3 regions of the Dactylosporangium sp. McL0621 genome follow, and region 1 is predicted to be linked to each of the others. Evidence: riboswitches for the same ligand, from Rfam matches in the RefSeq annotation. Region 1 holds a riboswitch; each other region holds the start of a gene.
The links. Region 1 has a riboswitch for cyclic di-AMP ahead of ACPPVO_RS58335 (hypothetical protein). Riboswitches for the same ligand answer to the same signal wherever they lie in the genome.
Positions count from the first base shown of each region.

Region 1 (9,779 bases):
CGATGTTCACGTCCAGCGAGACGGTGATCTCGTTCAGCCCGGACATCAGGTTGTCGGGCAGCCGGACGTGGCCGTTTGCGCCGCCGAGAGCGAGAGCGCCGTCGCTCCAGCCGGCGTCGCCGACGAGGGTGCCGTGGTAGCCGTTGCCGGAGTCGTCGGTGACCGTGGTACCCGTCGTCTGGTTGAGCGGGTAGTGCGCGACCAGGCCCTGGTCGGTTCGGCGCACCGGCGGCGGCGCGTCGATGAGGGCGTCGAGCTCCCGCTGGGTGACGGGGATGACCGTGCCGTGGCGGGGGCTGGCCGGCAGGCTGTACGACGCCGGGACGCGCCAGTTCGGGTTGGCCAGGTCGTCGGTTCCGAGTGGGATGTAGCCGCGGCCGCCGTACTCGTCGACGAACAGGTAGTACGCCGAGCCGGAGGTGTCGCCCGGGTTCGCTTTGAACACCGTCGGCCCCTCGACGGCGGAGGTGCCCGCGTCGCGGCCGATGCACGAGTCCACCATCGACCAGGACGGCTTGCCCGGCAGGTCGACCGCGGTCAGCGAGGATGATTTCTCCTGGATGATGTCGGAGCAGCCGGTGCCGCCGCCGCCCTCGTCCTTGGTGAAGCGGTGGTAGGTGTCGCCGGCCTTGATGACCGTCGAGTCGATCCGCGACGCGCCCGGGTCCTGCCAGATGGCCGGCTCGGTGAACGTCACGAAGTCGCGGGTGGTCGCGGCCAGCATCCGGTTGTACGTGTCGCCGGTGTGGTTCGGGTCGTTCTCGGCATACAGCTTCGAGGCCCAGAACACCAGGTACTCGCCGCGGGCCTCGTCCCAGTAGGCCTCGGGCGCCCAGGTGTTGCCGGCGATCGGCGGCGAGACGAGCACGTGCCGCTGCGCGGACCAGTTGACCAGGTCGGTGGACTCCCAGACCTCAAGGTACCGGCTGCCCTTGCGCTGGGCGACGTCCCAGTCGCCGTTGCGCGCGATGGACAGGTCGGTGGCGATCAGGAAGAACCGGTCGCCCTCCGGGGACCGGATGAGGAACGGGTCGCGCAGCCCCAGGGTGCCGTACGACGACTCCAGCTTCGGCTGTCCGCCGTTGGTCTCGGTCCAGCGCAGGGCGTTGTTGCCGCGGCTGGCCGCGAAGTAGATCTTCTCGCCGGCGATCGAGTTGCCGGTGAAGTAGCTGAAGGCGTACCCGGCGTACGGGGCGGGCGCGGGCAGTTCGCGCACGGTGAGCTCGATGGCCCGTTCGGCGGTGGCGGTACCAAGGGTGACGGTGGCGGTCACCGTCACCCGCGCGTCGCCGTCGCCGTGGGCCGGCCGGTGCACGGCGCCGTCCGGCGCGACGATCGCCGGCCGGTCGGAGCGCCAGGTCACGGCGGCGCCGTCGAGCCCGGTGGCGGGCATGGTGAGGTTGCCCCGTACGTCGTCGGCGTGCACCACCGACAGCGCGGCCGCCGCCGCGTCGGTCCGGCTCTGGTCCGACTCCTGCGGCAGCACGGTGGCGGTGAACGCCTTGGTCTGGCTGCTCGAGCCGCGGGTGAGCGTCGCGGTCAGGGTCACCTGGGCCGGCCCGGCCGGCGCAGCCGGGCGGGCCACCGCGCCGGTCGGGCTGATCGTGGCGGGGTCGCTGGAGGCCCAGGCGATCGTCGAGCCGTACGCGCCGGCGCTCGGCAGGGTCAGGTTGCCGGTCACCTTCGACAGGTCGCCGAGGTCGAGGGCGTCGGCGTCGGCGGCGACCCGCCGGCCGTCCGGCAGCGCGATCGCGGACACCTCCGCGGCGCTGAGCGCCCGGTTGTACACCCGGAAGTTCAGCGCCCTGCCCTTGAGGTACCGGTCGCCGGCGTAGTTGGACCTGCCGAGGTTGTTGTTGACCGTCGTGCCGTTGCCCACGGCGCTGGGCAGAACGGTGACGGCGGTGTTCTGGGCGACCTGCACGCCGTCCTCGTAGAGGGTGCCGGTGGTGCCGGTCTGCGTGTAGGTGACCGACTTCCACACGCCCCGAGCCAGGTTCGCGCCCTTGCCGGTCACCTTCTCCCCGGCCCAGTTGGTCGTGGTGATGCCGGCGCGGAACGCGTCGCCGCTGGCGAACAGGTAGCCGGTGCCGGACGACGAGGTCGCGGAGTTGCCGAGGCCCCAGATGAAGTACGGCGTCTGCTGCACCGGGTCGACGTAGACGTCGACCGAGACGGTGATGGCCGACAGCCCGGCCATGAGGTTGTCCGGCAGTTTCACGGAGTCGTCGACGCCGTCGAGCGCGAGCCCGTTCGCGCCGGTCCACGTGCCGCCGCCGGCCAGCGTGCCGTTGTTGCCGTTGCCGGAGCCGTCGGTCACGGTGGTACCGGAGGTCTGGGTCAGGTCGTACCGCACCAGCAGGCCGCTGGTGACGTCCACGTCGGCGGCCGCCGCCGGCCCGGCCGGCATGAGTCCGCCGACCAGTCCGATCAGCACGCCGACGGACACCAGGAAAGGAAACGCTCGTCGCATGGCGGATTCCTCAAGGGATGCGAATGTTAGCGCTAACAGAGCCCGTATTGTTTGCGCCGTATGCGCGTCCGTCAAGAGGTGCTGTGCTCGCTCACATGTACGCCTGGCAGCGGCCGTCCTCACGCACCCGAAGTCGCTCCAAGTCACCGGGCAGGTGCTCAGCGCTTCACGCCGGGCAAAATCGACAGTGGTGTAACGGTACGCGGCGGTTGAACGCCCTTTGGACGAGTAAGAAACTCACGATGCAGTAGGAGCTGGGCATGCGGCACATTCGAACCCTGATCGCTGCGATCGTCGTCGCTCCACTGGCCTGGGTGCTGCTGGCACTCGGACAAGAACGGTCGGCCGACGCATTCACCGGCGCGAGTCACGGCAGCGCCCTGCGCCCTGACGATTTCCTGCGGCCCTTGCTGCTGCTGGCCGCGGCCGGACTGCTGCTGGGCGTTCTCGGCACGCTACGGTTCTCCCCACTCGGGGCGACGGTGATCGGCGTCGTGTACGCATCGAGCTACACGATGCTGCTTGTCGCACCATCACGAGTGGTGGACCTGTTCAGCGACGATGTGTGGGTGGCAGGTCGCCACCTCGATCTGGCCGCGCCGATACGAACAGGTACCACCATGGTGGTGGGCGTGCTGCTGCTCATCGGCGCAATCAGCGGGCAGCGCTGGCGAAGCTGGCCACGACCCGCCGGCTCGGCGCCCGAGAAGGCGCCGGCAGAGGACCGTCCGGTGGGCATCGACGGGCTCGGCTTGGCAGACCCGTACCGGGACGCCGAACCAGAGCCGGCCGCCCGCTACCGCACGGCCCCCGCGCCCCACGCGAACGTGCCCGAGCCCTACGCCAACGCCCCAGAACCGTACGAGAACGACACATGGCCTGACGCTCCGAACGACCCGACCCCGCACCGACTGAGCTCGGCAACCCAAGCCCCGTATTGGCGATAACGACACGCGGGCGGCTCGCCGCGAACATCGCCCCCGGCGAACGCACCGGAACCTTCCGCGTCGGCGGTGACGCCCTGCTGACCGACGCCGAAGGCAACAGCCGCATCAGTACCGAGGACTACGCCGTCGCGTTCATCGACGAGATCGAGACGGCCGGGCACCCCAAGACCCGGATCAGCGTCGCCTACTGACCGATGGCTTGGCGCCACGTCGAGGGGCCGTCAATAACACGCCCCGCTCGGCGCGGCACTTCTTTCAAGACTCGTAGTGCAGCTCGGGGTACCACCCGCCCCGCCCCGCGGGCGTCAGGTCGAGCAGGTGCCACACCGGGCTGTGCAGGTCCACGCCGCGCTCACGGATGTCGGCCGACATCCACGGATGGCAAGTGTAGAAATGCCTTACCGTCCCGTCGGCCTGCCGCGTGAAGACCGAGATGGTCGAGTCCTGGGCCCCCGCTTCGTCCTCACTGGCCAGGTCGTACTTGAACGTGCCGTCGCCCGCGCTGAGCAGCCGGAGCCGATCCCAACCTCGAGCCCGGGCATGGAACCGCAGCGTCGGTACGTCGGCGGCGGCCACGACAACGAAGTCGGCGTTCTGGGACAAATGGTCGACAACGGAGTTGAACCCGTCGATCCACATCGTGCACATCGGGCACGGCGAGTGCTGGGCCTTGCCGTACATGAAGTGATAGACGATCAAGGGCCGATCGGGCCCGATGAACAGCTCGCTCAGCCTGACCTGACGGACCGGCTCGTCCCCCGCGGCCAGATCGGCCGGGCCTTCCTCGAAAACATAATCTTCGACCGCCGTCCCCGCCGGCAGCCCACGGCGCAACTCGGCCACCCGCTCGCGCTGGCGCATCAGGTCGATCTCGGCCTGCCGCAGCTCCTCGCGAGCGGCGCGGTACTCCGTCGACTCGTTCGCCAACCGGGTCATTTCCACAGTCATACTCCACCTCCACGGCGGTCAGGGCGGACGCGCTCGGTTACCCCGGCCGCACCGCGCCAAACTCGTCCTACGGGGTGTGAGTGGCGGCGCACCAGCTACGCGACAGCGTCCACGATCTGTCCGGCGAGGGTCTGCCACTGGGCGTAGGCGTCCGGGAACGCCGATACCTGCACGGTCTGTGCCGCCACCGTGACGGACATCTGTTCCCAGCCTTGGACCTGCACCAGCGCCGCGTAGAAGCGGCGTGCCGCCTCGGCCGGATTCATGAGCTGAGCGACGGTGCCCCAGTTCGGCCGCTGCTGGAACAGGCCGACCGAGTCGTGGTCGCTTCCGACTCCCTCATTGGGGAGTTTGAGCGACTCCGGAACGTTGGAGTTCGCGAGGTTGTGCAGATGGCTTTCCTGCAGCGCGGTGGCGATCGCGACGACGAACGCGCGCTCCGGCAGATCCAACCGCTGCCCGGCCTGGATGATCGTGACGGCGTTGTCCATCTCGGCCTGGGCCAGCCCGCCGATGGGCGTGTGGACGGTCGGCGATGGCGAGGCCTTGGTCGGTGCGGCGGAAGCCGCGCCCGGCGCCGGCGACTGAGTCGGTTGTGCGCCGGCCGGAGCCGCCGGTTGCTGGCTGGACTGGTCGCCCGTGCGCGCTCCGCCACGCGATGCCCGGTTCTCGGCAAACGCCGCGCGCCCGCCGTCGCCCCGCTGCACGGCGTCGACCTGGACCACGGTGGCCGGCCGGTTGCCCGGCGACACGGATACGAACAACGCACCGATCGCCGAGAACGCGACGACGACCGCGGCCGATCGGAGGCCGATCCTCTTGCGGGCCGCCGAATGGCGGCCGCGGCGCTGGTGTTGGCGGTGACGGGGGGCAGGACCGTGTGGATAGCGATATTTCACGAACAACCTCGACAGACGGATCCGGTCGGCACGGAGCGAGGGCATGAGCCACATGAGCCATCGACCGTCCACAGGGGACGGTTAGCAGGCGCGCCTGAACGGTTGCCGGACCGTACCGTGTGATTGCTGTGAGGGCCGCTCTCCGGGGCCGGAGGCCGAGGTGTCGCGACATGCGAGGGTCTGCACGCGATGCTCCTTCCGATGCCGCCTACCGAGTTAGCTGACGGATTCGGGCGGGAGGATCGCCCTACCTCGCGGCGCTTGGCCGCTCGGATTCACCCCAGTTTTGCTTGGTTCCCCGGCTCGTGCGAGCACGACTCGGCGGGCCCGCCGCCGTCGTCACCTCGAACGGAGACGGCCAGGCGCGGCGGACCCTAAGACCATAACGGCTGCATAACCGCAGGTGAAGACCCAAATGGAACTGCCAAGGTGCGCGCGGCGGCCCGGCCTTCGGCCGCTTGCCGCGAACGCGTCGGCCGGTGGCAGTGAGGTCGTATTCGTGATTCTGACTATGAGAAGAGCCCGGCCACCGAAGCGGCCGGGCTCTCTCGCAAGGGTGTCAGTTCGCGTACGCGATGTTCATGTCCGGCGCCGTCAGCACGTTGGACTGCACGAAGACCAGCTCGATCGTGCACGCCGTGTAGAAGCCCGGCAGCGGGATCGGCGGTGGCGGGAACGACGGCGTGAAGGTCAGCGGCAACAAGCCCAGCACGTTCGCCGAAAAGCTCGTTGTGTAGAACTTTACGTCGCCCTCCACCGTCAGTTTGCTGCTCTTGGTGATGAGCAACCTCGGGCCGCCCGGGGTGTCCAGCTCGAACGGGGTCGAGACCGAGTTTTTCATGGTGAAGGCCAGCACCTTCACCGTCGTGCCGTCCTTGCGCGGCAGGTCGGCCACGCCGTCGTAGGTCAGGCCGTCCATCGTCATCACGTCCGCCTTCAGGATCGAGGGCTTGGCGGCGACGAAGGGCTGGCCCGCGGCGACCTGGGCCTTCTTGTTGTTCGGCGACGGCGACGCGCTCGTCAGGCCGCACGCCGGGGTCGACGACGGCTTGGCCGTGCTCGGCTTGGTGTCAGGCGTGGTCGTCGCCGGCGGGGGGGCCGGTGCGCTGGTGGTGGGTACGGCCGAGGCCTCCGCGGTTGCCCCTTCGTTCTTGTCGTCGCCGCCGGTGAAGAGGTCGCCGAGCCAGCCGAGCAGGCCCTTCTTCTCCTCGGTGGGGGTCGGCGTCGGCGTGGGGGCCGGCGCCGCTGACTCGGTCTTGGCCGGGGCGCCCGTGGTGGCGGGAGCGCTGCCCGCGGGCTTGGCCGCCGACGAAGTCGGGCACGCGGCCGGGGCGGCGAACGCGGAGCCGCCCCGGTTGGCCGCGCCCACCAGGGCGGCGGTCAGGGCGATGGCCATCAGGAGCGGGCCCAGGTAACGCCGCTTGGGCAGATCACCTGGGCCGGACGATGGGGGGAGCTGCTCATCGGCGCTGCCCGCACCGCTCCCCTCGTGCCGGTCGTGCAGGGGGCTCACGTTCGTCGTCGGGATCTCGTCGCGCAGCACCCCGGACGGCGGCCGGTCGTAACCGTCGGACGGCGGCGGCCAGGCCGCGGGAGCCGGGACCTCGCGCGTGTCGTCGGCGAAGGAGTCACCGGACCGCAGCCAGGCCGCGGGAGCCGGAACTTCGCGCGTGTCGTCGGCGAAGGAGTCACCGGACCGCGACCAGGCCGCGGGAGCCGGCACCTCGCGAGTCTCGTCGCCCAGCATGTCGTCGAGCGGCGCGTCCTCGTAGTACATCGGGGCGTCCGAAGCCGGAGCCGACGAGTCCGAAGACGAATCGTCGTCAGACGGAGCCGGCGCCGGTGCCGGGGACCACGCGACCGCCAGGCCGCCGCCCACGAGACCCAGCACCGTCCCGAGGAAGAAGCCGCCGAGGTTGAGGCCGATCAGCGAGTACAGCGCCGTGACCGTGCCGAGAATCCCGTAGAAGAGCCGCTGCTGCGGGCTGAACCAGGTCAGCCCCCCGCACAGCAGCATGATCAGCGGGATCACGTACGACAGGAAGCCGGTCGGCCCGAAGTGGACCTCCAGCGCAAGCTTGAGATTGCCGCTGACGAAGAGCTCCAGCCCCGACAGCAGCAAGAACAGCCCGCCCCAGAACGGTCGCTGGGCACGCCAGCCGGCCGAAGCGTGCGAGGGGGTCACTGGGTCCTCCAAGAACTGCGGCAACAAACAGGGAGCCCGCGGGTGTCACCCGCGGGCCCTGGTGGAACGGTCAGAAGCACTCTTCGGCGTTGGCGCCCGTCGAGATGCCGAGGTCGAGGCCGGTGAGCTTGAACGTGCCGGCGGTGGTCGACCAGGCAACCTGCTTGAGGTTGGTGATGACGACACCGTCGGCCTGCTGGGCGAAGCCGCCCTGGAGGCCCTTGGCGTTCGCGCCGCCCTTGGTGAGGTCGGAGGCGTCGATGCCGATCTGGATGTTGTCGAACGTGGCGTCACCCTTGAGCGACGTCAGGTCGATCAGCAGGTCGGTGGCCTCGGCCGGGTTCTTCGCGTCCTTGCCGGCGTGGATGACCATCGTCACCGGCAGGCCGGGCACCTTCACCGACTGGCAGAGGTTGTAGAGCTTGGCGTGAGCGATGCCGGACACGGCGACCGGGTGGTTCTTCGGGTCGGCCGGGTTCTGCGGGTTGCCGCCCTTCTCCGTGGCCATGCCGCCGTACTGCACGAAGCCGGTGCCCTCGAGCTTGTCGGCGGAGACCTTGAACTGACTGCCGGACACATTGAACGACGCGGCGATCGCGCCGGTCGCCTGGCCGAAGACGATGGCGCCGGCGATGAAGCTGGCCGGCACGACGACGGTAGCGAAACGCTTCCATCGCGTGCGGCCCTTCACCGCGCTGCCCTGAGCTACGGACACGTAGGGCTCCTCTTGTCGCGGGGTGCTGTGGTGCGGCGCTCCTGCGGGTGCGGGCGCGCGCGTCGCGCCGTCCGGGACCGGTCTCTGGCGGCTGCCGGGCGGGTTCTTGGAGCCGGGTGTTCCAAGAGGGTCCAGAGTCCGGGTCGGGGCGTGCGGACGATGTTGCCGGGTCACCCGCGCGGGTACAAGGCCGGTCGTTACCGGCGGGTAACCCCGAATCACGCAAATTTCGACGCTCCGTAGTCGGTTACGGGAGCGTTTCCGGGTGGCTACGGGTCCCCAACGCCATCAAATCGGGCAGACGTTCACTGTGATCGCTACCACACGTGACGGATCTTGGTAACTATCACGGTTTCATAACGACAAACCCGCGAGGTTCTTTTTTCAGAAGGCGCATCGAAATTTGAGCATTGCCAGCCCGGGTCATCGATGGTTAGTTAGCTCCCATAACTAAACGGACACAGGGTCGGCGCCCCACGTCCACGAGTGCGCAAGCGCGATCGGCGCGCGTCTTGCCTGGCTGAACCCCACAGCTCAGGAAGGACACCCGCACATGGCACCATCCTCGCGCCGGTGGCGGCGGCTGCTCACCGCGGCCTCGCTAGCCCTCGGCGGCTCCGTCGTGGCCGCCGTGGCCGATGCCCCGGCCGCCACCGCCATCCCCATCCCGGCCGGCGACTATCAGCAGGTCCAGCTGGCCCTCGGCAGCGCCGAGCTCGGCGAGCCGATGTCCCTGGCGGTGCTGCCCGACCGGTCGGTGATCCACACCGCCCGCGACGGCACGGTCCGCGTCACCGACGCCGCGGGCAACACCAAGGTCGCCGCCAAGCTCGCCGTGTACACCCACGACGAGGAGGGGCTCCAGGGCGTGGCCGCGGACCCGGGCTTCGCCTCGAACCGCTGGGTCTGGCTGTACTACTCCCCGACCCTGTCGACGCCCGCCGGCGACGCGCCCGCCACCGGTACCGCCGCCGATTTCAACGCCTGGAAGGGCCATCTGAACCTCTCCCGGTTCACGCTGAAGGCCGACAACACGCTGGACCTCACGAGCGAGAAGGTCGTGCTCACCGTCGACAACGACCGCGGCCTGTGCTGCCACGTCGGCGGGGACATCGACTTCGACGCGCAGGGCAACCTGTACCTGACCACCGGCGACGACACCAACCCGTTCGAGTCCGCCTCCTACGCGCCCATCGACGAGCGGACCAACCGCAACCCGCAGTACGACGCGCAGCGCTCCGCCGCCAACTCCAACGACCTGCGCGGCAAGCTGCTGCGCATCCACCCCAACGCCGACGGGACCTACGCCGTCCCGGCCGGCAACATGTTCGCGCCGGGCACCGCCAAGACCCGGCCGGAGATCTACGCGATGGGCTTCCGCAACCCGTTCCGGATGAGCGTGGACAGGCCGACGGGGGTGGTCTACCTCGGCGACTACGGGCCCGACGCCGGCACGACCGACCCGAACCGGGGGCCCGGCGGGCAGGTCGAGTTCGACCGGGTCACCGGGCCGGGCTTCTACGGCTGGCCGTACTGCACCGGCACGAACACCACCGCGGAGACCTACAACGAGTGGGACTTCGCGGCCAACGTGACCGGCCCGAAGTACAAC
Region 1 covers NZ_CP188259.1:12,281,136-12,290,914, forward strand. Annotated here, with positions in the region: gene ACPPVO_RS58315 (family 43 glycosylhydrolase) at 1-2,473, opposite strand, end outside; gene ACPPVO_RS58320 (hypothetical protein) at 2,734-3,420, shown strand; gene ACPPVO_RS58325 (hypothetical protein) at 3,411-3,611, shown strand; gene ACPPVO_RS58330 (DUF899 family protein) at 3,676-4,356, opposite strand; gene ACPPVO_RS58335 (hypothetical protein) at 4,464-5,321, opposite strand; cyclic di-AMP (ydaO/yuaA leader) riboswitch at 5,458-5,601, opposite strand; gene ACPPVO_RS58340 (DUF6114 domain-containing protein) at 5,827-7,452, opposite strand; gene ACPPVO_RS58345 (DUF6230 family protein) at 7,523-8,167, opposite strand; gene ACPPVO_RS58350 (PQQ-dependent sugar dehydrogenase) at 8,721-9,779, shown strand, end outside.

Region 2 (9,779 bases), 510 kb from region 1:
GCGGCCGTCGCGGTCCAGGTCGTGGCGCTTCGGGGAGGCCAGGACGAAGCAGAACAGGCCTTCGTCGGTGATGACGGGGGACACGGGGTGGATGCGGGGGCCGCCGTCGGGGCGGACGGTTGCCAGGTAGCCCAGGCCCGGGCCGTACTGGCAGACGAGCGTGCGAATGGACGCCGCCAGTGCGGGGTCGGCGGCGGCGAAGTCAGCCCACGATGCCATGCCTCCAAAAGTACTCGAACACCTGTACGATCGTTGCCGTTTTCCCCGAACGGGGGAAACTGAAGCGGTGACGGGTGCCGACGATCTCATCGACCTCCTGCGGCGCTTCAACGTCGAGGCGGACCGGTTTGTCGACGTGTTCGCGCGCGGGCACGGGCTGCACCGCACGGACATGAACGCGATTGCGCACATCTGGCGCGCGGCCGAGGACCGTACGCCGCTGACGCCCGGGGAGCTCGCTCGGCGGCTATCGCTCAGCCCCGCGGCCACCACGGCGCTCCTCGTGCGGCTCGAGCGCGCCGGGCACGTCGAGCGGCGGCCCGATCCCGAGGACCGGCGGCGGCTGCACCTGCACATTCAGCCCAAGGCCCAGGCGCTGGCGCACGAGTTTTTCGCGCCTCTGGGGGTACACATGCGGGAAGCTTTTTCGCACTTCACCACCGAAGAGATCGAGATCTCGGCGGAAGTGCTGCAAAGGGCGCTCACCGCGACCACCAGGGCGGCCGACGAAGCGAACCCCGTAACCTCAGAGGGTGCTGCTATCCGACCGTGACCTCAACAAGGAGCTCGAAGGCGGCCAGCTGCGCCTCGAGCCTTTCGATCCGGCGCTCGTGCAGCCGTCCAGCATCGACGTGCGGCTCGACCGGTGGTTCCGGGTGTTCAACAACCATCTGTACACGCACATCGACCCGGCCATCCAGCAGGACGATCTCACGTCGATGGTCGAGGTGGACGACGGCGAATCCTTCGTGCTGCACCCGGGGGAGTTCGTGCTCGCGTCCACGCTCGAGGTGATCACGCTGGGCGACCAGCTCGCCGGGCGGCTCGAGGGCAAGTCGAGTCTCGGGCGGCTCGGGCTGCTGACGCACTCGACCGCCGGCTTCGTCGACCCCGGGTTCTCCGGGCACGTGACGCTGGAGCTGTCCAACGTGGCCAACCTGCCGATCCGCCTGTGGCCGGGCATGAAGATCGGGCAGCTGTGCATCTTCCGGCTGTCCTCGCCGTCCGAGCACCCCTACGGCTCGGCGGTGTACGGGTCGCGGTACCAGGGCCAGCGCGGACCGACGCCGAGCCGCTCCTGGCAGAACTGGCGGACCTGGCCGACCAAGTGATGAAACACGAAGGGCGGGCCCGCAGGCCCGCCCTTCGTCAAAGTCACGCCACCCGGCCGTACCCGGATATCGGCTCAGAATCGATCTTCTTCATCTGCACGGGCTGGCTCGAGTTCGGTGCGTGCACCATCCAGCCGTTGCCGACGTACAGCCCGACGTGGTGTTTGTCGGAGTAGAAGAAGACGAGGTCACCGGCCTTGAGGTCGGACCGCGCCACGCGCTTGGTGTCCTCGTACTGCCACATCGTGTAGTGCCGCAGGTAGGTGACACCGACCTGCTTCCACGAGTACATCGTCAGGCCCGAGCAGTCGAACGTGTTCGGCCCCTCGGTCGCCCAGACGTACTTCTTGCCGATCTGCTTGCATGCGACCTGGGCGGCCTTGCTGCCCGGCGAGCCGTCGTACTGCTGCGGGCACGCGACCGGCGCGAGCGAGCCGGTGCCGGCCGCGCTGCCGTACGCCTGCATGCGCATGTCCTGCAGGGTCTTGATGTCGGCGTTGACCTGCGTCTCCTGCTTCGCCAGCGCGGCCTCCTGCTCGGCCTGCTGCGCGATGAGCTGGTCGATGGGGCCCTTCTGGGCGTCGTACTGCTGCTTGGCGACGAGAACGTCCTTGATCCGCGACTGCTCGTCCTTGGCCACCATGTTGAGCAACGTCATCTGGTCGACGAACGTGTCCGGCGACCCCGTGGTGAGCATGGCGTCGAGCTTCGAGACCCGCCCGTTCTTGTACTGCAGGACCGCGAACGCGCTCACCTTGTCGAAGGCGGCGTCCACCTGGGCCTTGAGCGGGGCGATCTGGTCCTCGAGCTGCTTCTGCTTGGTCTTGTTGGCGGCGAGCTCGAGCTTGAGCTTGTTGTGCTGCTCGATGACCGGCTCGATCTGGTTCCACTTCTCGTCGATCTGCTTCTCGACCTCGCCCGGCGAGGGGTCCGCGTGCGCGAGGCCCGTGATGCCGAGGGCGAGGGACAGACCGCCAAGGGTGGCGACGAGGAGCCGCAGCAGACGGGAGGGCCGCCTCGACCACCTCAGATGGGTCTCCACCGAGGAGTTACTCCTTCTTCCTGGCCGCCTACCGGGTTAGCTGACGGGTTCGGGCGGGAAGGTCGCCCTACCGCGCAATCGCGCGGATTCACCCCGATGGAACACGTGGGTCCCCGGCTCGAAATTCGACTCGACGGTGCCGCCTGGCGCACCCGGGTGGGGCGCGGACATCCAGCCGACCGGAATTCACGTTAAGGGCGCACCGTTCCCAGGTTCAAGTCGGAGCGCGATTGTTGTCCGATTTGTCCCTAAGGTCAGGCGATTCGAGTGACGAACACATCATCGATTGCGCCCACGAACTGATCGTTGTTCGCGCTGGTTCCCTTGCCGCCAATACACAACGGGTCGTCGTTCGCTATCGACAGTGACGGCGGTACCGCGGTGCGTCCCGCCTCGGCGCCGTCCACGACCACCGTGAGCAGGGAGTTACCGCGCGAACACGCGATCCGGTGCCACCGCCCGTCGGCGATGGACCGCGCCGCGACGGCCACGAAAATTGCGCTCGAACCAGTGCCGACAATCACACAACTGGGCTGTCCGGCCTCGCCGTCGACCTGCAGTTTGAACTGACTGTCACCGACCGAGAACCCTTTCTGGACCACATTGGCGCCTTTGGAAGTCTCATTCGGCTGAACCAGGACGGTGGCCCCGTACGTAATGGATCCGCGGCCCGGATTGAGAAATCCGGCCGGACCGCTCTGCACGATGGCCCGGGCGCAACTCTCCGCACCGTAATGCTCACACCGCGGCGGAAAGCGCACCGCAAGTCCGCCGTCGTGGGCGACGGCGGAGAGCTGCCCGCCGCCCGCGCGCCGCGCCCGCAGGCCGAGCCGCCCCGCCGCGTCGGTGACCGGCTCGCCGAGGCCGCCGTCGAAGGTGTACCGGATGCCGGCCTCGCTCCCGTGGGCCGCCGTCGCGTTCGAGGCCGGCCCCACTCCCGGCGCGCTGCCCATGCCGGGGCCGGGCACGAACGGGCCGGGCCGGGCGGACGTGCCGGGCCGGGTGGAGAGGTCGGCCCGCTCGTCCGACGGGGCCGCCACCCAGCGAACCGCGAGCCCGGCCACCACGACGAGACCGGCGAGCAGAGCACACAACAACAACCGTCGGCGGCGGCGCATAACCGCACATGATGCCGCGAATGCCGTGATCCGCGCAGTCACTCGGACGGCTACGTTTCAAAGGGCCGGTCCGGCTAAGGTTGCCGCTCGTGGCCCCCGAGGATTGGCGCAACGACACGCGAGCGTCCTACGACACCGTCGCGACCAGCTACGCGGACCTGGTCCGGGATGCGCTGACGAACGACGCGTACCTGCGGGCGACCCTCGACCTGTTCGCGGCGCTGCTGCCGCCGGGCGCCCGCGTGGCCGACGTGGGGTGCGGGCCGGGCCATGTCACGGCGTACCTGCACGCGGCCGGCGTGGACGCCTTCGGCATCGACCTGTCCCCGGCGATGGTCGACCTGGCCCGTACGACGCACCCGGCCCTCGCCTTCGAGGTCGGCGACATGACCGGACTCGACCTGCCGGCGGCCTCGCTCGACGGCGTGATCGCCTTCTGGTCCCTGATCCACATCCCGGACGACCTGGTGCCGCAGGTGCTGGCCCACTTCCATCGGGTCCTGCGCCCCGGCGGCCGGCTGCTGCTGGGCTTCCACGTGGGCGACGCGCACCGGCTGAAGACCGAGGGCTACGGCGGCCACCCGATGCGCGTCCACGTCCATCTCCGCCCGCCGGCCAAGGTGACGGCCTGGCTGGAGGAGGCCGGTTTCACGGTCGAGGCCCAGCACCTGCTGGACCTCGCCGCGAAGACCCCGGGCGCCGCTGTCTTCGCCCGTCGGTAGAGCTTTTCCTACAGTCCGGTGAACGCTTCCCAGACCGAGGCCACGGGGCGGTTGGCGATCAGCGGCGACCGGCCGCCGTTCTCCGCCGTCACGTAGAGGTTGTTGGCGTTGGCGCGGATGCTGACGGTGCTGTTCCAGCCGGCCGACAGGTAGAACTTCTCCCACGCGCCGACGGCGGTGCGGTTGGCGATGAGCGGCGCGTTGCCGCCGTTCTCCGCGGTCACGAAGCGCTGGTTGGCGTGCGAGAAGAAGGCGACGTACCCGTCCCCGGCCTCGATCTCGTCGAACGTCTCCCACGGGCCGGGCGCGCCACGGTTGGCGATGAGCGGCGCGTTGCCGCCGTTCTCCGCCGTCACGTAGTTGTAGTTGGCCTGCGCGTCGATCGATATGTTGGTGGTCCTCGTCGCGTAGAACTGCTCCCACGGGCCGATCGCGGCACGGTCGGCGGTGAGCGGGCCGGAGCCGTTGTTGCCGCTGACGTACCGGTTGTTGGACACCGACAGCAGGCTGAACGACCCGTTCGCCCCGGCGATGACCTTGAAGCGGGACCCGTCGTCGCGCGCCGCGCCGTTCGCGGTCAGCTTGCCGGCCGGGTCGACGGTGAGGTACCTGCCGTTGACGCCGGCCCGGAACACCACCGCGCCACCGCCCACATCGACCTGGAACAGCGTCTCCCACGCCCCGGCCACGGTCCGGTTGCCGACCAGCGGGTCCGCGCCGGCCGTCTCGGCCGAGACGTACCGCAGGTTGCTGGCCGACAGCATCGAGAAGATGCGGGTGATGGGCTGCACCGAGATCTGCTGCTTGGCGGTCGCCTTCACGTTCAGGTCGTCGGTCACCGTCAGGGTCACGGTGTACGTCCCGCCGTGCGCGTAGTTGTGGAAGTTCTGGCCGTTCGGGGCGGTGCCGTCGCCCCAGTCGACACTGAAGCCGATGTTGAAGCCGAAACCGTGCTTCGAGGCCGACGCGTCGAACGAGACGCGGCCCGACTCCGGCAGCGACGAGAGCACGAGGTTCGCGGTCGGCGGGGCCGGTTGCACCGTCGCGATCGCCAGGCCCGCCGGGCCCTCGCCCACGTAGTCGGTCGTCGTCGTCGCGTTGGTGGCCGGGTCGATCACCGTCAGCGTGCCGTCGGTGTGGTTGGCCACGACGACGTGGGTGCCGTCGGCCGCCATCGTCACCGTCTGCGGCCCCTTGCCGGTCGGGACGGTCGCGATGACCTTGTCCGTGGCGGTGGCGAGCACCGACACGGTGTTGCCGAGCGAGTTGGACACGTAGGCGCGGCCACCGTCCGGCGTGACGGCGATGCCGAGCGGCCCGCTGCCGACGGGCACGGTCGCGGTGATCGTGTTCGTCGTGAGGTCGAGCACCGAGACGGTGTTGGCGGCGGAGTTGGCCACGTAGGCGCGACGCCCGTCCGGGGTCAGCGCGACCGCGTGCGGCTCGTGGCCGACGGCGACGGTCGCGGCGACCGTGTTCGTGGCCGTGTCGATGACCGTCAGGTTGCCGCTGCCGGAGTTGGGCACGTAGACGCGCCGGCCGTCCGGGCTCACGACGAGGTGGTCCGGGTCGGTGCCGACGCCGATGGTGGCGACGACCGCGTTGGTGGCCGTGTCGATCGCCTTCACCGTGTTGGACCCGCTCACGACGTAGACGCGGCCGCCGTCGGGCGTGATCGCGATGCCGCGCGGCTCGGTGCCGACGGCGATGGTCTTGACGACTGTGCTTGTCGCGGTGTCGAGCACCGAGACCTGGGCGGCGCCGTTTTCGGTGAGGTAGACCCGGCCGCCGTCCGGGGTGGCCGCCAGGCCGGTGGGGCGCAGGGCGACGGGGATGACGGTGAGGTACTCGTAGGTGTTCGCGTCGAACACGCCGAGGTAGTTGCCGTCGGTGTCGGCAACGTAGATGACCGGCCGGTCCGCGGTGGCCGCGGTGGCCGGAATCGCCGGGGCCACGAGCGTGACGGCCGCACCGACCGCCGCCGCCGTGATCCCGGCAAATAAGGGTTTACGCACGAACGGATTATGGCTCGCAACGCCGATCGATGTTGCCCCGGCAAATCAGTCCAGCGGGGTCATGAACGACCAGAAGCCGCCCTCGGGGTCGCGGACGCTGTACTCGCGCACGCCGTAGGGCTGGTCCATCGGCGCGTACACGATCGCCGCCCCCGTGGCGGCGACCCGTACATGGTGCGCGTCCACGTCGTCGACCAGCACCGACACGCCCGCGGTGGTCACCCCGAGCGTGCGCGGCGAGGCCAGCCCGAAGTCCGGCGAGACCCGATGCAGCCAGATCACCCCGTCGCCCGCCTCCACCTCGGCGTGGAGGACGGTGCCGTCGGGGCCCCGCTCGACGCGGCCGGGGCCGAGCCCGAACACGTCCACGAGGTACGCGTGCATCGCCTCGAGATCCTCGTACACCAGGCCGATGATGCGGCGCTGGATCGTCCCCTGCAGCATGGTCATCTCCTCCACGGTGGTGAGCAGGGCCTCGGCGTCGGGCGGGTCGTCGGCCCCGAGCGCGTCGGCCATGCCTTGCAGCCCGGTGCGCAGCCGGTGGGCCGCGGCCAGGCGGTGGTCGATCTCGGCCAGGTGCCGGTGCACGGCCGCGGACAGGCTCCACGCCGGGTCGTCGAGCGCGCGGGCGATCTGCTCCAGCGGCACCCCGACCCGGCGCAGCAGGCAGATGCGGTACAGCCGCTGGATGTCGGTGCCGCTGTACCGGCGGTGCCCGCCCGAGCTGCGCTGCGACGGCGTCAGCAGCCCGATCTCGTCGTAGTAGTGCAGCGTCCGGACGGTCAGCCCGGTCGCCCGGGCCAGCTCGCCGACCCTCATGTCGCGGTCTTGCTCCACGCCGTCGACGCTAGGTCCTCACGGTCCGTCAGGTTCAAGTCCCGGGCGCAGAATGATCGGATGGTCGAGCGATTCGCCAACGACGGGCTCGAGTTCGAGGTCGATGATCTCGGGGACCCCGGCGCGCCCGCGGTCGTGCTGCTGCACGGGTTCCCGCAGGACCGCCGGGCCTGGGCCGGGGTCGCGGAGCTGCTCGTGGCCGCGGGGCGGCGGGTGCTCGTGCCCGAGCTGCGCGGATACGCGGAGCACGGGAGCCCGGGTTCGCGGCGGCGGTACACCCTGGACGTCCTGACGACCGACGTGCTCGCGCTGGCGGGGACCGCCGGGGTCGACCGGTTCGACCTGGTCGGTCACGACTGGGGCGCCGCGCTCGCGTTCCACGTGGCCGGGCGGCACCCCGAGCGCGTCCGCACGCTCACCGCGTTCTCGGTGCCGCACCGCGGCGCGTGGGCCGGGGCCGGGGCGAGGCAGCTGTGGCGCTCGGCCTACGTCGGCCTCTTCCAGCTGCCGGTCCTGCCGGAGCTGGCCCTGACGCCCCGGTTCCTGGAGCGCCGGCTCGTTCGCAGCGGGCTCGGGGCCGAGCATGCGCGCCGCTACGCCACGGCGAGAAACCGAAGGGCGCTGCATTGGTACCGCGCGATGCTGGTCCCCGGCCGCAAGCACTTCCCGCGGGTCACCGTGCCGACGCTCTTCGTGTGGGGCGATGGCGACGAGTTCGTCACCGAGCGGCTGGCGCGCCGCTGCGGGCGGTGGGTCGACGGGGAGTACACCTTCGAGATCCTGCGCGGCGTGCGCCACTGGATCCCCGAGATGCATCCCCGCCGGGCCGCGGAGCTGGTGCTCAGCCGGTGCCGCTGATCGAGCGCACGTCCCAGAGGTAGACCCCGTCGACGACCTGGGCCGGCGCCACGTCCGGGGCGACCAGCTTGTCGATCGTCTCGCGCAGGACCTTCTCGTTGTAGTACCCGACCGGCATCACCAGGTTGGTGGCCTTCCAGAACCGGATGTCCGCGCGGATCATCTGCTTCTGCTGCTCGGTCACCGCCGGCGAGGTGCGCTGCCGGATGACCCCGTTGAGGTAGATGATCGTGTCGCGGTAGCCGGGCCCGAAGTGCGCGAACTTGTCCTCGGGGTTGGTGTCGTTCGGGCCGAGGAAGTACCCGGCCGTCACCTTCACCTCGAAGTTGGTCTCGGTCGACCAGCGCATCATCTTGATGTTGTCGTCCCAGCCGCCCGGCAGCGGCGCCACCACCGGGTTCGGGGGCAGCTTCGTGCGCCAGTTGCCGTTGGTGAACAGCGCCGGCAGCGGCGGGCGGCCGTCGGCGGGCTGCGGGGTCGGGAACAGCGGCACCAGCGCGGCCAGCAGCGCGACGCCCCAGACCAGGGCGAGCTTCGGGCTGCGGCGCGGGGACGGCTCGGGACGGCCGAGCGGGCGGGCCGGGGGCTTCTCGACGGGCGTCTCGCCGGAGGCGGCGGAGTCGGACGAGCCGGTGCCGACCAGCGCCGGCTCGGGCTCGAGCGCCGGAACCTCGGCCGGAACGGTGGCCGCCACCGGGCGGAGCCGCTCCACCACCAGCTTGTCGACCAGCAGGGCCAGGCCGACACCGACGCAGACCGTCACGATGAGGCCGAGCCGGGTCGGCACCACCGAGTCGAACAGCGGCAGCTGGCTGATCCACTTCCACGGGCCGTGCGTCTCGGTGCGGTCGACGCCGTTGAACCGGAGCGTCGGGCCGAGGGAGAAGACGGCGAAGGCGCCCGCGGTGATGAACAGCGCCCGGGAGAGCCGGTTGCGCCACAGCGCGATCGCGCCGGTCACCAGGACCAGGGCGAGCGGCCAGCCGAAGAAGCTGTTCTCCTCGCTGGCGTTGTTCTTGTTCAGCCGCGCCGCCTCGGCGACGTCGCCGGCGATCGAGTAGCGGCCGAAGGTGACGTAGGAGTACGCGTCGAGGTTGATCCCGCGCACGCCCTCGTCGAGGCCGCTGTAGTGCTGGGGTCCGGTGAACTGGAAGTACAGCGGGTAGGCGAGCACCACCCCGGCGACGAGCAGCGTCACGCCGCACTTGGGCAGCATGACCTTCGCGAAGCCCGGCAGCTGCCGCCACGGCACGTAGGCCAGGATGAACACGAACAGGGCCATCGCCGTGAAGAACAGCATCTCCTCGTTGATGCCGGCCTGCAGAAGCACGAGGACGGCCAGCCAGATGCCCTGCCGCCAGACCTGGCCGGGGAGGCGCATCTTGAAGACCGTGGCGATGATCAGCGGGATGAAGTACTGCCCGGCGATGTTCGGGTGCCCGGCGATCTGCGACATCATCGCCGGTGCGAAGCCCAGGAAGGCGGCGCCGACCGCGGCGGCGGCCCGGGAGCGGCCGAAGTGGCGGGTCAGCACCCAGTACCAGGCGATCGCGGTGCCGGCCAGGGCCAGCGTGGAGATGATCGCGAAGGTGACGCCGACGCCGAGCCACAGCGTCACCGGGGTCAGCGGCAGCGCGAGCGTCAGGATCGACGTGTTCGCCATCAGGTTGACGCCCAGCGGCGAGTTGATGTCGTCGGAGAAGAAGGGCGACTCGCCCTTGGTGAACAGCTCGGTGGCGTGGGTCAGGAACCACTCGAACGTGAAGCTGTCCTGGTAGTTCAGCGTCAGGTAGCGCCCGTTCGGGTCCGCCCAGAGATGGCCCAGCACATACACGGCGCCGAGGAAATAGCCCAGC
Region 2 covers NZ_CP188259.1:89,168-98,946, forward strand. Annotated here, with positions in the region: gene ACPPVO_RS00405 (pyridoxamine 5'-phosphate oxidase family protein) at 1-219, opposite strand, end outside; gene ACPPVO_RS00410 (MarR family winged helix-turn-helix transcriptional regulator) at 287-772, shown strand; gene dcd (dCTP deaminase) at 753-1,331, shown strand; gene ACPPVO_RS00420 (NlpC/P60 family protein) at 1,375-2,373, opposite strand; cyclic di-AMP (ydaO/yuaA leader) riboswitch at 2,385-2,519, opposite strand; gene ACPPVO_RS00425 (LamG-like jellyroll fold domain-containing protein) at 2,628-3,491, opposite strand; gene ACPPVO_RS00430 (class I SAM-dependent DNA methyltransferase) at 3,581-4,213, shown strand; gene ACPPVO_RS00435 (beta-propeller fold lactonase family protein) at 4,222-6,228, opposite strand; gene ACPPVO_RS00440 (MerR family transcriptional regulator) at 6,274-7,065, opposite strand; gene ACPPVO_RS00445 (alpha/beta fold hydrolase) at 7,126-7,923, shown strand; gene ACPPVO_RS00450 (hypothetical protein) at 7,907-9,779, opposite strand, start outside.
Region 2: it holds a riboswitch for cyclic di-AMP, as region 1 does, so the genes downstream of both, ACPPVO_RS00420 (NlpC/P60 family protein) here and ACPPVO_RS58335 (hypothetical protein) in region 1, are expected to answer to the same signal.

Region 3 (9,779 bases), 2.9 Mb from region 1:
CCGTTCAAGCCCGAGGTCCTGGCCGCGCTGGACAGCAACGACACCCGCATGCAGCAGGTCACCTACACCGGCGGCAGGCTTTACGGGGCGCTGGACACGGCGGTGAGCGTCGGCGGGGCCACGAAGGCCGGCATCGGCTGGTACATCGTGCGGCCCGGTCTGCGCGGCGACTCCGTGCGGGCCGACCTGACGGCACAGGGGCAGCTCGGCCTGGCCGGCAACAATCTGACGTACCCGGCGATCGGCGTCAACGCCGCCGGCCGGGGCGTCATGGCCTTCACCCTCGTCGGCGACGGCTACTTCCCGTCGGCGGCCTACGCCGCGTTCGACGGCCGCACCGGCGCCGGCACGATCTACCTGGCCAAGGCCGGCCTCGGCCCGCAGGACGGCTTCACCGGCTACAAGGCCCTGGTGGGCGATCCGCCGCGGCCGCGGTGGGGTGACTACGGTGCCACCGCCGTCGACGGCAGCAACATCTGGATCGCCAGCGAGTACATCGGCCAGACCTGCACCCTGGCCCAGTACGAGGCGACGCCGTTCGGCAGCTGCAACGGCACCCGCACCGCCCTGGCGAACTGGGGCACCCGGATCAGCCTGATCAAGCCGTAACCGCCCGACGTACCCGCGCCGGACCGTCGCCCCATGGCGGCGGCCCGGCGCGGGAGCGCTCAGCGCAGGCCGTTGTCCAGCCGCATCGTGGACGAAAGGCCGGCTCAGCCATGGAGATCGGTCGATGCCGACGGCGGCGCCTTGAAAGTTGCGGCAACAGGCGACAAGCAGGTGACAGCGCGGCCGTTACCAAGGGCTATATTGTGCGCCGATCTGCCCGATTTCCAGCCCGCCGAGGTGCCCATGGCCGCCGCTACGCTGCGTCGCCGTTTCAGATACTGGTTCGACCGGACGATGTCGAAGGGGACGTCGGCCCTCGTCGCTTGGCTGGGGCTGGCCTCCGTGGCGGTGGTGCTCGCCGGCGGGCTCCTGGTGTGGCTGGTCGACCCCAACCCGGCGGACGGCGAGCCCCGCGGGTTCTTCGCGTCGGTGTGGCAGGCCGTCCTGCACGCGCTCGACCCCGGCGACGTCGCCGGGGACACCGGCGGGCACTGGGAGTTCGTGGCCGTCGCGTTCCTCATCACCATCGGCGGCATCTTCATCGTCACGGCGTTCATCGGCGTGCTGACCACCGGCCTCGACGCCAAGCTGCAGGAGCTGCGCAAGGGCCGCTCGATCGTGCTCGAGACCGGTCACACGGTGATCCTCGGCTGGTCCGACCAGGTGTTCACGGTCATCGGCGAGCTCGTCGAGGCCAACGGCAACAAGCGACGAGCCTGTGTGGCCGTACTCGCCGACAAGGACAAGGTCGAGATGGAGGACGAGATCCGGGCCAAGGTCGGCGACCTGCGCAGCACGAGCGTCGTGTGCCGCACCGGCGACCCGCTCGACCCGGACGACATCGCGCTGGTGAACATCGCCGAGGCGCGGTCCGTCATCATCCTCACCGGCTCGGGGCACGACCGCGACGCGCACCTCGTCAAGATGCTGCTGTCCGTCACGAAGGCCGAGAACCGGTGCACGATCGTCGGCAGCGTCGCCGAGCAGTCGAACATGCCGGCCGCGCGCCTGGCCGGCGGTCCGGCCGCGTACCTCATCGACGCCACCAGCGTCGCCGCCCGCCTGATCGTGCAGACGTGCCTGCAGTCGGGGCTGTCCGTCGTCTACACCGACCTGCTGGACTTCGGCGGCGACGAGATCTACGTGCGGCACGAGCCGAGCCTGGCCGGGCAGCCGTACTCCACCGCGCTGCACTCGTACCGCACCTCGGCGATCTTCGGCGTGCGCCAGGGCAACGGGACCGTGCTGCTGAACCCGCCGGGCGACTACCGCATCGCCGACGGCGACCACCTGCTCGCCATCTCCGCCGACGACGACACCGTCGTGATGGCGCCGCCCGCGCCGATCCACCATGAGCTGATCGTGGCCGGCCCCGATCCCGTGCCGGCGCCGAAGCGGGCCCTCATCCTCGGCTGGAACCAGCGGGCCGTCGGGGTCGTCCAGCAGCTCGACCAGTACCTGACGGCCGGCTCGGAGGTCGTCGTCGTGGCGCGCCACCACGACGTGTCGCTGAGCCTGAAGCGGCTCGCGGCCGAGGTGCGGAACCTGTCGCTGAGCCTCACCGAGGACGACAGCGCCGACCGGGCCGTGCTCGAGTCGCTCGGCATCGACGACTTCGACCACGTCATCGCGCTGTGCTACGACGACGTCGACCGGCAGGTCGCCGACTCGCGGACCCTCGTGACGCTGCTGCACCTGCGCGACATGGAGCAGAAGCTCGACGGGAAGTTCTCGATTGTCAGCGAGATGGGCGACGACCGCAACCGCCAGCTGGCCCAGGTCACCCAGGCCGACGACTTCATCGTCAGCGACAAGCTGCTGAGCCTGATGACGACCCAGGTCTCGGAGAACCCGCACCTCGCCGACGTGTTCGGCCGGCTGTTCGACGCCGGGGGCAGCGAGATCTACCTGAAGCCCGCCGAGCTGTACGTCCGCGCCGGCCACCCGCTCAACTTCCAGACGGTGCTGGAGGCGGCCCGCTTGCGCGGCGAGTCGGCGGTCGGCTACCGGCTGGCCGCGAACGCGCAGGCCGCGCCCGCGTACGGGATCGTGCTCAACCCGGACAAGGCGGCGAGCGTGACGTTCGCCCCGGACGACCGGGTGATCGTCCTGGCCAAGGACTGAACGCCGAGAACCCTGTACACCGTCGGGCCGGTCATCGCCCTGGTCCGGGCGGGAACCAGCAACCTGCCCCGCCGACCTGGCCTGACCGTGAGCGGCGGCAACAATGCTCCCCGGCCCGTTGCCGCCGCCCACGGAGGTGGTTCAGGCCACGTAGCCGCGCGCCGCGGCCCAGTTGGCCAGGGTGTCCGTGGACATCCAGTACGTGCGCGGGCCGAACATGCCCGACGGGTCGGCGATGAGCACGGCGCGGCCGTGGTCGCGGTAGCCGACCAGGGAGATGTAGTGTCCGCCGGGGAACTCGTGGTAGGTGCCGGCCTGGTCGGTGGCGCCGCCCACGATGTTGGCGACCAGGGCCCGGCCGGTGCTCAGCGCACGGACGGCGTCGTACTGCAGCTCGCGCGCCTCGCCGGCCGAGGCGCGCTGGCCGGCGATGAAGCGGGCCTGGTACACCTCCTTGCCCAGAACGCCGTTCATTGCCCTGGTCACGTCGGCGACCGAGTTGGTGCCGTTCACCGTGGTGCCGAGGCGAGCGGCGACGTCGTTCTGCGACAGGTCGGCGCCCACCGACGTCAGCGCGATGCGGGTCGAGGCCGGCCCGCAGTAGTAGAAGTTGGGCTGGAACTGGAAGTCGAAGTTGACCGTGTTCTCGGCCGGCGCGGTGTCCAGCAGGTCGGGGGCCGGCGGCGTGGTCGCCTTCGGCTGTGCGGGCGTCGCGGTGCTCAGCGCCGCGGTCCCGACGGGGTGCGCATCGGCCGGCGCGGCGCCCCCGTTGAGCAGCGCCGCGGTCGCCACGGAGACCACCATCAGCGAGGCGGTCCCGAGCAGTGCGGGGATCGGGCGGCGAAGCAGCGCGGTGAAGCGTTGGTGCATCGAGGCTCCTTCCGATGCCGTCTACCGGGTTAGCTGACGGATTCGGGCGGGAAGCACGCCCTACCACGACCTACGCGAGGAGGCCGACGGATTCACCCCGGGACTGCTTGGGTCCCCGGTTCGCAACAATGCGACTCGACGGGTCCGGGCCGGCGCCATCTGGCGATGGCAAACGACCAGCTCAGACACGTGGACATTACTGGGCGGTACATCCACCGGCCCACCCCGTCCGCCCCACCCCACCCCTCCTACAAATGCAGGCCCTCGCGTGCTCGTCACCTTCCCGCCGGCCCACTACCGCGCTGCGCGCGGGGTCGACGGCGAACACCATGGACAGCCCGACGTCCAGGCCCGCGATCTCCAGCACGGCCGCCGTCGGAGCCCACGGATCGACGGTAGTCGAGGGGCCCGCGGGCGGGACATGGTGGTTGACACGATGGCCGCCCGGAACCAGGCTGGGTGGAACGAGGATGCCATCGCGAGGTGAGCCATGACGGCCCGGCCTACGGAACCCCGCACCGCCGGCCCCCGTCCGCTGGCGCAGCTGCGCCGCGAGGACCGCGGCCTGCCCTGGCTCGGCCAGATCTTCGACTACCAGCGCGACCCGATCCGGCTCTACCGGCGCCACTGGGAGCACTACGGCCCGGTCGCGCCGTCGTACCTGCTCGGCCAGGACACGGTGATGCTGCTCGGCCCCGACGCCTGCGGCGAGGCGCTGCAGAACCGGGACAAGGCGTTCGCCAACGAGCCGGCCTGGTCGCAGCTGGTGGGTCCGTTCTTCCACCGTGGCCTGATGCTCATCGACTTCGACGAGCACCGCGGGCATCGGCGGATCATGCAGGAGGCGTTCACCCGGCCGCGGCTGGTCGGCTACACCCGCCGGCTGCACCCCGCCATCGAGCGTGGCATGGCGAACTGGGAGGCCGGGCGGGAGTTCCGGGCGTACCGCCGCCTCAAGCAACTGACCCTCGACATCGCCGCCGATCTGTTCATGGGCGGGGCCCGCGACACCGGCCCGGCCGAGATGGAGCGGGTCAACCGGGCGTTCATCGCCTGCGTGCAGGCCGCCGCCGGGATCGTCCGGGCCGACGTGCCGTTCACGCGCTGGGGCCGGGCGTACCGCGGCCGGAAGGTGCTCGAGCAGTTCCTGCGGGGGTACCTGCCCGTCAAGCGGGCCGAGGCGACCGACGACATCTTCTCGGTGCTCTGTCACATCGAGACGGAGGACGGCGACCGCTTCTCCGACGACGACGTCGTCAACCACATGATCTTCCTGATGATGGCGGCCCACGACACGTCGACAATCACCATCTCCACGATGCTGCAGTACCTCGGGCAGCACCCCGAGTGGCAGGAGCGCTGCCGGGCCGAGGCGCTGGCCCTCGGACCGGCGCCGGAGATGGCCGAGCTGGAGTCGCTCGTCTCGATCGACCTGGTCATGCGCGAGGCCCTGCGCCTGCGCGCACCGGTGCCGGTCCTGGTCCGCTACACCGTCAAGGACACCGTCGTGCAGGGCGTCCGCATCCCGGCGCGCACACTCTGCATGCTCGGCCTCCAGTTCACCCACCTGATGGACGACTACTGGAGCAACCCGGCGGCGTTCGACCCGGAGCGCTTCGCGCCCGAGCGCCGCGAGGACCGCGCGCACCGCTTCGCGTGGGAGCCCTTCGGCGGCGGCGTGCACAAGTGCATCGGCCTGTACTTCGCCGGCCTGGAGGTCAAGGCGATCATGCACCGGCTGCTGCGCGGATACCACTGGAGCGTCGACCCCGGCTACGTCGCGCCGCTGGACCACCACTCGCTGCCGTTCCCCAAGGACGGGCAGCCCATCGCCCTGTTCCGGAACTAGGCAAACCGCACGCCGGTTCCGAACCGTCGCGGCGCTGCCGGGCGGTTCCGCCTTCACGGAACGGGTGGCCCGAGTCGGGCGCCACGCGAGCCGTTCAACCGAGCCGCGGACCCGGGCGCCGTCGGAGAATCGGTCGTACGCGTCGGCAGGAGGCGTCATGCGAAGACTGGCCACGATGGCGGCGGCCCTCACGATCGCCGCAGCGCAGACGTTACCTGTGCCCGCCCTGTATGCCTGGGCCGGCACCGGCACCGGCGTCAGCGTCACCGGCACGACGACCGTGAGCGCGACGGCGGCCGGCGACCCGGCCGACGCGGAGAGCATCCAGGCCGTCATGACGCCCGACGCGCGGTACGTCGCGTTCACCTCCTGGGCGACGAACCTGCGGCCCGACCTCCCGCTGCCGAGCGACCCCGGCAACGGGAACACCCTCTACGCGCAGGTCTACCTCGCCGACCGGCAGCAGCACACGGTCGACGTCGTGAGCCGCGCGAGCGACGGCGCGCCGGCCAACCAGGGCGGGTTCCTGATCGGCCTGTCGGCGGACGCTCGCTTCGTGCTGTTCGACTCCGCCTCGACCAACCTCGTCCCCGGCCGGCCCGTCGTCGTCAGCACCTGCAGCTGCGGCTTCCGCGACCTCTTCCTGCGCGACCGGCAGACCGGCACGACGACGCTTGTCACCCTGCCCAGCCTGTACAGCGCCGTCGCCTACGTGCGGGTCGGCATCAGCGACGACGGCAACATCATCGCGTACAGCGGCCTGGTAAGCCTTCCCACGCAGGGCAGCTACCCGACGCAGACCGCGTACGTCCTCAACCGCGCGACGGGCCGGACCGTGCAGCTGTCGCCGCCGGCGTCGTCGTCCGTGAGCTTCCCGACCGTCAGCCAGGACGGCCACTACGTCATCTACAACTCGAGCACCGGGCTGTACCGCTACGACACCGTCGCCGACCGGACCGACCGCCTGCTGTCCCAGCCGATGGGCGACTCCGGGGTGCTCAGCCCCGACGACACCAAGCTCGCCTATTACCCGAGCCCGACCGAGCTCGACGTGCTGGACCTGACGACCGGCGAACGCACCGTGGTCGTCGACGGCCCCCAGCTGCAGCTCGGCCCGGGCAGCCTGTCGTTCGGCGCGAACGGCCGGTACCTCACCTACTTCACCAGCACGCCCGACGTCCGCCACAGCGGCGCGGCCTGGATCGCCGACCTGTCCACCGGCGAGACCACGCAACTGGTCGCCCCGACCCAGTACGGCGAGCGCCTGCAGCTCAGTGCGGACGCCGGCGTACTGCTGTACACCTCCTTCCGGGGTGGCGGCCTCAGCCAGATCCACCTCGCCGAGCTCGACGTCCCGGCCCGCGACAACCGGCCGCCCGTCGTCACCGGAACCCCCGACCGGGAGCCGGGCCCCGGCGGTTGGTACACCGGCGACGTGACAGTCACCTGGACCGCGACCGACGACAGCGGCAGCGCGACGCTGCCGCCGCCGACGACGGCGTCGACCGAGGGCGCGGCGGTCGTCTACACCAGCCAGCCGAGCTGTGACCCGTCCGGCAACTGCGCCCCGGGTGGCGTGACGATCAGCATCGACCGGACCGCGCCGTCGACCGGCGCCGCCGCTTGGTCGGCGAACCCGCAGGTCGTCGGCGGCAGCGCCATCCTCACCGCGACCGCCGACGACGCGCTGTCCGGCGTGGCCGGCGGTGAGTACTTCATCGGCACGGACCCCGGACCCGGCCACGGCACGCCGATGGCGTACGGCGGCGGCCTTCTGTCCGCCTCGGTCGGGGCCGGCCTCGGTGTCGGCGTCCACACCGTCGGCGTGCGTGCCCGCGATGCGGCCGGCAACTGGAGCACCACGACGACGACCATGCTCGTCCTGTACGACCCGGCGTCGGGCCTGACGGCCACCGGCAAGAACAAGAAGGACCTCGTGCCCAGCCTCGCCGGCGGCGACGTGCTGCCCGGCCTCGGCAGTGCCGGCCAGACCGACGCCGCCGACTACGGCTTCACGGTCCAGCACAAGCAGGGCACGCTCGACCCCCGCAACGACTTCGCCTTCACATACCGCACCGGTACCCACTGCGGCACCCCGAATGCGCAGGGGTGCCACACGTTCACCCTGAACGCCGACGGCTTCGCCTGGCTCGTGGTCGACGGCCCCGGCAGCTCCCGGGCCAGGTTCACCGGCACCGCGACGGTGACCGTCGACGGGACGACGACGGTGCACCCGTTCACGGTCGAGGCGATCGACGGCGACCGGCTCGCCCCGAGCACCGACGACACTCTCGCCCTCACGGTGTTCCCGACCGGCTCCGACCCGCTCGTCGCCGCGCCGCTGTACCGGGCATCGGGGTCGATGGCCAAGGGCAGCAGCGTCAAGATCCGCTGAGCGGAGCGGAAGTCGCGTCCGTTACAAGAAGCCGTCGAGCGCGGCGGTCGGGCGCTTCGTGGCGGGGTCCCAGGCGCTGCTGCCGTAGGTGGTGAAGGGCGCGTAGCCTTCCGGTTCCCAATAGAAGGTACCGAGGCCGCCGAAGCCTTTGAGGCCCGTGATGAAGGCCTTCAGCGAGTCGCGGACCTGCGCCGGCTTGTTCAGCGGGCCGCCGTACTCGACCTGCATGACCGGCTTGCCGTACTGCGACTGGATGGTCTGCATGTTGGCCAGCACCCCCGGGACGTTGCCGCCCTGGGCGTAAGACGACAGGCCCGTGATGTCCCACTGGCCGCCGTTGGCCTTGTACGCGTTGAGGAAGTTCTGCACGCTCGCCAGGTTCTGCGGCTGGGCCAGGTGCACCAGTGTCGGCGTCGCCGGGAACACCTGCTTGACCATGTCGTGCGCGGCCATCAGCAGGCCGGTCATCTGCGCCGGCTTGCTGATGCTGCCGGTCGGCTTGCAGATGCCCGAGTTCGTCTCGTTGCCGATCTTCACCCAGGCCGGGGTGACATTGTTGTACTTGAAGACGTTCATGGCGTGGTACACGTAGTCGTACATCGCCTGCAGCATGGCGCTGTAGCTCATCGCGGCCCACGCCGCCGGGGGGTTCTGCACGCCCACGGAGTTCCAGGTGTCGCCGAAGTGGAAGCCCAGGAGCACCTGCAGGCCCGCGTTCCTGCACCGCACGGCCAGCGCGGCGGTCTCGTCGAGGGAGCAGTGGCCGTTGGCGGGGTCGCTGGACGGGTTCACCCACGTCCGCAACGACACGGCGCCGATCCCGTACTGCTTGAGAATCGTGAACAGGTCCGTCTGGACCCCGTTCTTGTCGCGCCACACGTACCCGTGCGCCTCCATCTGCGCCATCCAGCTGATGTCGGCGCCCTTGACGAACGTCGTGGCGGCCTCGGCCGGCCCGGTCCCCGACGACACGCCCAGGGCGAGCGCGCCCGTCCCGGCGGCCGCGCCGAGCAGCACGGTGCGGCGGCGCAGCCGGTGCGATGGTCTCATGCTCCTCACCTCAGGACTTAAATCCATTGCCGTCAATGTTTTCATGAGCTTTCATCCCGGCCGCGGCGGCGACGCGGCCGTGGGCACTCCTGGGCCAGGCGATCGCGGGCGCGGCGCGGCGCGGGTCGCCGGTCGCGCCGCCCCGGACGGCGCGAGGCGCGGGGGCGACGACTGGGTGGCCCTTGCGCCGATGCGCGCGCCCCAGCTCGCACAGCAGCACGGACGTCGTGCGGTGCATGCGGCGCCGCCGGGCGATGGCGAGCCCGTGGCGCCCGACCGGCGAGCTCGGCGCCGAGCCGGGGCCGGCCTACCCCTCGGGCGGCGTGAACTCGTACTTCCCGTCCGCGCCCCTCGTCAGCGCAAGCACCGCGACGACCGCGTCCGTGTTCAGCGGCCCGTAGATGTGCGGGAACGGCTCGTCCCAGCCGGGCGCGTCGTCGTACAGCAGCGGCGCGGACAGCCGCTCCTCGTCGATGGCGAGCACGACCAGCCCCTCGTCCGACCCGTAGATCATGTTGGCCACCGGGGCGACCTGCGCGGCCGTACCGCCGTGAATGAACCCCTGCTCTTCGAGGGTGCGCCCCTTCGTCGACAGCCGGTACTCGCCCCGCTCCCCGGCCTTCTCCCAATCGGACGCAAACGCGATGTGGTAGATCATGTTTCGACAGCCTACGGGCCGGTTCACGCCCGTCGTCGATACGGCACGACGGCAAGATGGACATGACGGGGTACGACACCAACCACGACGGTTCCATCGACCAGAAGGAGTACGTCCACAACGAGGACGGCCGCATCGACGAGGTCCGCCTCGACGCCGACCACGACGGCCACCCCGAGCTGCGCCAGACCGACACCAACAACGACGGCCGGCTCGACTCGATG
Region 3 covers NZ_CP188259.1:9,391,788-9,401,566, forward strand. Annotated here, with positions in the region: gene ACPPVO_RS44670 (hypothetical protein) at 1-609, shown strand, start outside; gene ACPPVO_RS44675 (CASTOR/POLLUX-related putative ion channel) at 904-2,733, shown strand; gene ACPPVO_RS44680 (C39 family peptidase) at 2,875-3,603, opposite strand; cyclic di-AMP (ydaO/yuaA leader) riboswitch at 3,607-3,754, opposite strand; gene ACPPVO_RS44685 (cytochrome P450) at 4,094-5,452, shown strand; gene ACPPVO_RS44690 (hypothetical protein) at 5,610-7,847, shown strand; gene ACPPVO_RS44695 (glycosyl hydrolase 53 family protein) at 7,869-8,897, opposite strand; gene ACPPVO_RS44700 (DUF952 domain-containing protein) at 9,205-9,555, opposite strand; gene ACPPVO_RS44705 (hypothetical protein) at 9,612-9,779, shown strand, end outside.
Region 3: it holds a riboswitch for cyclic di-AMP, as region 1 does, so the genes downstream of both, ACPPVO_RS44680 (C39 family peptidase) here and ACPPVO_RS58335 (hypothetical protein) in region 1, are expected to answer to the same signal.